3 regions of the Streptomyces sp. HUAS MS02 genome follow, and region 2 is predicted to be linked to each of the others. Evidence: riboswitches for the same ligand, from Rfam matches in the RefSeq annotation. Region 2 holds a riboswitch; each other region holds the start of a gene.
The links. Region 2 has a riboswitch for cyclic di-AMP ahead of ACZ9QC_RS36335 (C40 family peptidase). Riboswitches for the same ligand answer to the same signal wherever they lie in the genome.
Positions count from the first base shown of each region.

Region 1: linked by a shared signal. The riboswitch ahead of ACZ9QC_RS10185 (M23 family metallopeptidase) and the one ahead of ACZ9QC_RS36335 (C40 family peptidase) in region 2 are both predicted to bind cyclic di-AMP.
Region 3: linked by a shared signal. The riboswitch ahead of ACZ9QC_RS25370 (transglycosylase family protein) and the one ahead of ACZ9QC_RS36335 (C40 family peptidase) in region 2 are both predicted to bind cyclic di-AMP.

Region 1 is NZ_CM146747.1:2,387,151-2,389,405, reverse strand. It holds gene ACZ9QC_RS10190 (M16 family metallopeptidase) at 1-432, shown strand, start outside; cyclic di-AMP (ydaO/yuaA leader) riboswitch at 636-808, shown strand; gene ACZ9QC_RS10185 (M23 family metallopeptidase) at 822-1,610, shown strand; gene ACZ9QC_RS10180 (GntR family transcriptional regulator) at 1,816-2,255, shown strand, end outside.
Region 2 is NZ_CM146747.1:8,404,562-8,406,816, forward strand. It holds gene ACZ9QC_RS36330 (DUF6328 family protein) at 1-571, opposite strand, end outside; gene ACZ9QC_RS36335 (C40 family peptidase) at 646-1,119, opposite strand; cyclic di-AMP (ydaO/yuaA leader) riboswitch at 1,123-1,293, opposite strand; partial or broken gene ACZ9QC_RS36340 (helix-turn-helix domain-containing protein) at 1,760-2,255, shown strand, end outside.
Region 3 is NZ_CM146747.1:5,879,544-5,881,798, forward strand. It holds gene ACZ9QC_RS25365 (transglycosylase family protein) at 1-403, shown strand, start outside; cyclic di-AMP (ydaO/yuaA leader) riboswitch at 586-785, shown strand; gene ACZ9QC_RS25370 (transglycosylase family protein) at 790-1,464, shown strand; gene eno (phosphopyruvate hydratase) at 1,907-2,255, shown strand, end outside.

The DNA of each region.
Region 1 (2,255 bases), 6.0 Mb from region 2:
CTGCGGGCCGCGCCCGACGGTTCGGGCATCGCGATGCTCGCCATCAGTGGCTCCGTCGACACCCCCAACACCGGTCCTGCGCTCGACGACCTGTGGACGGTGCTGCGCACCCTCGCCGCCGAGGGCCTGACCGACGCCGAGCGTGACGTCGCCGTGCAGAACCTCGTCGGGGTGGCCCCCCTCAAGTTCGAGACGGCCGCGGCCGTGGCGAGCACGCTGGCCGACCAGGTCGAGCAGTACCTGCCGGACGACTACCAGTCGACGCTGTACCGCCAACTCGCCGCCACCGGCACCGTGGAGGCCACCGCGGCGGCCGTGAGCGCCTTCCCGGTGGACCGTCTGGTGACCGTCCTCGTCGGGGACGCCGCGCAGATCGAGGAGCCCGTCAGGGCCCTCGGAATCGGCGAAGTCACCGTCGTTCCGGCCGAGTAGGAGCCGGCCTGACGGACGCGTGTCAGTGGGGCCCTGGTGACGGAAGAGTCACCAGGGCCCCTGTTTGTCCGTATTGATGGCGGAGGTTGTGTGTCTGCCCTGTGGCGTAGTTAACAAATCCTGTGATCCGTTTGTTATTTCGAAGACGGCCCACTTAGCGTCGGTCCGGCTGTTCGTCAGAAGTTCGCCGCAGCCGCGGCACCGGACAGTCATCGCCGAGTCCCCGCATGGCGCGAGCCAGGGGAGCCGGGGACCCATCACGTCCCTGGGGTGAATCGGGTGCCCTTCGCGGAGCGACGCGAAACGAGGGGTAGCCGTAGGAGACCTTCCTGCTCCGAACCCGTCAGCTAACCCGGTAGGCGAGAAGGAAGGAAAGGACCAGCCACTTCATGGCGTTCACCCGCGCCCCCGGGAAGCACCGCCGTCCCAGCCGTGTGCAGCGCACGACCACGCGAAACGTGGGCGTGGCCGCTCTCACCACCACCGGCGTCTTCGGCACCCTGGCCGGCCCCGCGCTCGCCGCGGAGGAGCCCGCCGTCGAGCAGACCGGCCTGAACCAGATCATCACCCTCGGCGACACGGTCGCCGACCAGGTCGACGCGCAGGCCGCCGCCCAGGAGCAGGCCGCCGAGGTGGCCGCCGTCAAGAAGAAGGCGCAGGAGGAGGCCAGGAAGGCCGCCGCCGAGAAGGCCGAGCAGGAGCGTGCCGCCGCCAAGGAGCGCGAGGAGATCAAGGCCCGTGCCGCCCGCGCGGCCGAGCGTGAGCGCCTCAACGCCTACGTCGCGCCCATCAGCGGCTCCTACATCTCCACCGGCTACAAGACCGGCGGTGCCGTCTGGTCCTCCGGCAGCCACACCGGTGTCGACTTCCACGCCGCGTCCGGTACGCCCGTCCTCGCGGTCGGCTCCGGCACCGTCGTCGAGGCGGGCTGGGGCGGTGCCTACGGCAACAACATCGTCATCAAGATGAACGACGGCACCTACACCCAGTACGGCCACCTGTCGTCCATCGGCGTCTCCGTCGGCCAGACGGTCACCCCCGGCCAGCAGATAGGCCTCTCCGGGGCGACCGGCAACGTCACCGGGGCGCATCTGCACTTCGAGGCCCGGACGACGGCCGAGTACGGCTCGGACATGGACCCCGCCGCGTACCTGCGTTCGCACGGCGTGAACGTCTGACGCGTCCCCGACGCTTCCCTGGAGGCCCCGGCTCATCGAGCCGGGGCTTTCCTCGTTCATGCATACCCGCTGTGTGACGTAGCTCCTGTCCAAAAAATATCCTTGGATTCCGGTCCGCCATCGGAAATTCCCGCTCGCTGCAATAGAGTCGCTGGAACACACGTCAATCATCGACGTTTCACGGGGATTAAGGCGGAGGTCGGTCATGCGTATTCCGGCGCACTCGGTATGCACGGCGATCCGTGATGACATCGTCGCGGGTGTCTACGAGCGCGGCAGCCGGCTCACCGAGGAACTGCTCGCCCGCCGGTACGGCGTCAGCCGGGTGCCCGTGCGCGAGGCCCTGCGCACGCTGGAGGCCGAGGGGTTCGTGGTGACCCGCCGGCACGCGGGCGCGTGCGTCGCCGAGCCGACCGAGCAGGAGGCGGCCGACCTGCTGGAGATGCGCATGCTGCTGGAGCCCCTGGGGGCCGCCCGCGCCGCACAGCGCCGTACGGAGGCGCACCTCAAGGTGTTGCGCGGCCTGGTCAGGCTGGGCCAGGAGCGGGCCAGGAGGGGCAACAGCGAGGATCTGCGCTCCCTGGGCGGCTGGTTCCACGAGACGCTCGCACAGGCGTCCGGCAGCCCCGCCCTGACCTCGACGCT
Region 2 (2,255 bases):
CCGTGTCCGCGTTCGTGTCCGGGCCCTGAGGCGTCCTCGATGACGGTGCGGGCGCGGGGGGACGTGCGGGCGTGGTCGGAGTCGAGCCGTAGCGGTCGGAGACACGGCCCACCAGCTTCGGGAGGACGGCCCACAGGCTCAGGCACACGAGGAGGGTGCCGGCCCCGGCGGCGATCCCGGCAGTCCGGCCGAGCGTCACGTCCACGACGAGCAGGACGGATCCGGTGAAGGCCGGCATCAGCACGATCAGGCCCGCGGTGGCCAGCCTCGACGAGACCTGGACGATGACGGGCTTGGCGTTCTGCTGGAAGAGCGAGCGGTGCAGGGCGGCCGGGGCGGTGAAGAGCGTCGCCGCGAGGACCGAGAGCAGCAGGGTGATGACGTACGTGGCGCGCTGGACGGAGTCCAGGTCCGGAAAGCGCGGGGTGAAGGCCAGCGTCAGCAGGAAGGCGAAGAGGATCTGCACCCCGGTCTGGGTGACGCGCAGTTCCTGCAGCAGTTCGGAGAAATTGCGGTCGGCGCGTTCGAGTGGGGTCTCGTTGCGTGCGGGGCGGGTGCGTTCGTCGGCCATGGTCGAACGGGTATCCAAAACCGCCGGTCGCACGCCCGTGGGGGCGGCGGAGCTCCCCGCCGCCCCCACGTGGGTCAGCGGACCCGGCCGTACCAGACGTTCTTCGTCCAGAGCTTCTGCAGCCGGACGACGTCACCCGTCTTCGGCGAGTGCCAGATCTTTCCCTTCCCCGCGTAGATACCGACGTGATAGACGTTCGAGCCCGAGTGGAAGAAGACGAGGTCTCCGAGCTTGCGGCTGCTCGCGGAGATGTGCTTCGTCTTGTTGTACTGCTGCTGAGCAGTACGGGGCAGCTTCTTGCCCGCCTTCTTGAACGAGTAGAGCGTCAGCCCTGAGCAGTCGAACCTGCTCGGGCCCGTGGCGCCGTACTTGTAAGGGGAGCCCTTCTTGGAAGCCGCGACCTTGAGTGCCTTCGACGCCACCGTGGCGGCCTCGGCGTCGGCTGCGACGCCCGGGACCACGATGCTGCCGCTGACAGCGGCGATGGTCAGAGCCGAGGCCGTGCCGGCCCGGGTCAACAGCGACGGGACACGATTCAGCGCAGTCATGCGCAACCCTTCGTCAGCCGCCTGTGAAGGATGACCTGTCGGATTCGGGCTGGCGAAGTTGCCCGGCCGCTGACGCGGCTTCACCCCAAGGGCTGCTCGGCGCGGTCATGGCTTGACCGTTCCGGCGACCCGTCGTGCTTGGGTCCTCCACTCCTGCCGATGCACTTCTGTCGACCGGTCATCCGGGCGGCGGCAGGACTCGGCGTCCACCCGGATCGCCCCGCCGCTGCGGCGGGGGCTTGTCGTCAGGAAGGGATCTTGACGCACTGAAGTCCGAAAATCCCAACGGAACCGTGGATTTGTGGTCTTACTCACCACTCGCCCGTTCGGGTGGACAGACCCTTTTCGGCTGTTGTGTCCAGGCGGTCGAGGAGGTCCGCACCAGCACCGGAATGGTGCATTCCGGCCCGGTACCAGGCGTGTTGCGCAACTTGACAGGTCCTCACGACGTATGGGCCGATGGGTCGATCGCAGTAGGCCGTCCGGACGGCGCGAAACCTGGACCGGACGCTCCGTCAGTAGTACGGCGAGCGCCCCGGGATCGGTTCAGACGCTCTGGTGCTCTGTCCACATTGGTTCGCCGGGTTGGTGGGCGGGGCGGACGGATGTGCGGTATGTCCGATCCGAGTGCTGGGGTGCGGTGGCTGAGCCTGTCCGCGTGCGCAGGTTGACCGACCAGGAGGGGCAGAAGCTGCAGCAGATCGTGTGCCGGGGCAGCAGCAGTTCGGTGCGCTTCCGACACGCGATGATGCAACTGACGTCCGCCGGCGGGAACCGGTTCCCGGTGATCGCCCAGCTGGTGCAGGCCGACGAGGACACCGTGCGCGATGCGATCCATCGGTTCAACGAGATCGGCCTGGCCTGCCTGGACCCTCGGTGGGCGGGAGGCCGTCCCCTCCTGCTGCACCGCACCCACGGAGTCCGGTACTTCCACGGCTGCTATTCGGTCGGCGACGACACGCTCTGGGGCATCAACCGCCGGAAGAAGGGTGCCGCGAACACTGGCAGCGCTCAGGTCGATCCGGGCCGCCCGACCGGACGGCGCCCCATCCACGTCTTCTTGGACAACCTGTCCGCCCACAAGGGTGAGACGGTCCGCCGCTGGGCGAGGAAGAACCGCGTCCAGCTGTTCTTCA
Region 3 (2,255 bases), 2.5 Mb from region 2:
CGCGACCTCCGAGGGGGCAAAGTCGGACAAGTCTGAGCAAAGCGACAAGTCTTCGGCCGGTGAGAGTGATGCCGGTACCGGTCGCCACCGCGGCGCCAGCGCCGACGAGAGCGCCGCCGTCGACGCGGAGGCCGGTGTGGACGCGACCGAGGGCTCCCGCGCCGCCGACCCCACCCCCTCCGGCCGTCACGCCTCCCGTGGCGGCGACGCGGCGCAGGCGGCCACGGACGGCGCGTACACCGTCCGTGCGGGCGACAGCCTGACGCGGATCGCCAACTCGCTGGACCTGACCGGCGGGTGGCGCGAGCTGTACGCCGAGAACGAGACCACGGTCGGAACCGACCCGGACCTCATCCTTCCCGGTCAGACCCTCGAAGTCGGTGCCGAAACGGGCGAAAAGTAGCGAGAGTTCGGGTCACCATTCGCCCCTGAATGCCCGTTTTGATCTCCATGGGAGATGAATCACAGACCCCCTGATCGTCTTTGAAATTCGGGCAATCACCTGTTTACGGTCGTGACCGCTCGCCACAGCGGGCCCCTGCGGTCGGTACGCCGAATCCTGCCAACGGCCGCAAGGAACAGTCGTCGCGTCAAGCGCCGTAGGCAGGAGCGGGGGACCCAAGGTAAGTGCCGGGTCCGGTGGTTGCGGCCCTTCGGGGGCGTACGTCCGGAACCGGCTCGGGGTGAAGCCGCGCCATGTGAGCCGAGAGGCGAGCGGACGCGGCCGGGCAACTCAACCGGCCCGAACCCGACAGCTCACCTCGCAGGCGTCGGTGAGGGGATCTCTCCATGCTGTTTTCCAGCAAGGGCAAGCACCGTCGCCCGTCCAAGGCTGTTCGCGCCATCGCCGTCGCCGGTGTCACCGGCGCCGCCGCCGTCGCCGCCCCGCTGATGGCCGCCGGCAGCGCCTCCGCCGCCACCGCCTCCGAGTGGGACGCCGTCGCCCAGTGCGAGTCCGGCGGCAACTGGTCCATCAACACCGGCAACGGCTACTACGGCGGCCTGCAGTTCGCGGCCTCCACCTGGGCCGGCTACGGCGGCACGCAGTACGCCTCCACCGCCGACCAGGCGACCAAGGCCCAGCAGATCGCCATCGCCGAGAAGGTCCTCGCGGGCCAGGGCAAGGGCGCCTGGCCGGTCTGCGGCAAGGGCCTGTCCAGCGCCTCGTACGACGGCGCCGCCGCCTCCTCCTCGAACTCCGGCACCTCGCAGAAGAGCACCGAGAAGAGCGGCGAGGAGACCCGCGCCTCCCGTTCCTCCGAGCGCGCCACCGTCGAGACCCCGACCGGCAAGAAGGTCAAGAAGGGCGACGGCGAGTACAAGGTCGTCAGCGGCGACACCCTCAGCGGCATCGCCGAGAAGAAGAACGTCAAGGGTGGCTGGGAGAAGCTCTTCGAGCTGAACAAGGACATCATCGACGACGCCGACTTCATCTACCCGGGCCAGCAGCTCCACCTGAGCTGACCCCGGGCGAGGACGACGACTACCACACGCCTGCCGTCCCCCACGGCCGCCCCCATGGCCGGGCAGGCGGGGCTGGTTCGGCCGGGCCGAGAAATTCGGGCCGCTTCCCGGCTGAACCACAGCCCGCTCACATCCGTGTCCTCCATAGTGAAGACCTCGTGAGGCCGTCCCCCGTCCCCACGAGCTCCCCGCCCCGGTGCGCATTCCCCCGTACGCACCGGGGCGGGGTTTTTCATGCCCGTGCACCTCCAGGCCCGCCCCGCGGGACCCTTCCCGTTCACTTTCTGGCCCACCCCCCTTTGTTCCGGACTGAAACAATGGGTACGGTCTGTCTGTCCACGGGACGGTCGGTCGGCTGCCGACGCGCCCGGGGCGGTTAGGCTCTAGTCGCAAGGCCCGCGGGCCCCGCACTTCCGCGTCACATCCCATGAAGGAGATGCTCGTGCCGTCCATCGACGTCGTCGTAGCCCGGGAAATCCTCGACTCGCGAGGCAACCCCACCGTCGAGGTCGAGGTCGGCCTCGACGACGGCAGCACCGGTCGTGCCGCCGTCCCGTCCGGCGCCTCCACCGGTGCCTTCGAAGCCATCGAGCTCCGTGACGGCGACCCCAACCGCTACCTCGGCAAGGGTGTCGAGAAGGCCGTCCTCGCCGTGATCGAGCAGATCGGCCCGGAGCTCGTCGGCTACGACGCCACCGAGCAGCGCCTCATCGACCAGGCGATGTTCGACCTGGACGCCACCGACAACAAGGCCTCCCTCGGCGCCAACGCCATCCTCGGCGTCTCCCTCG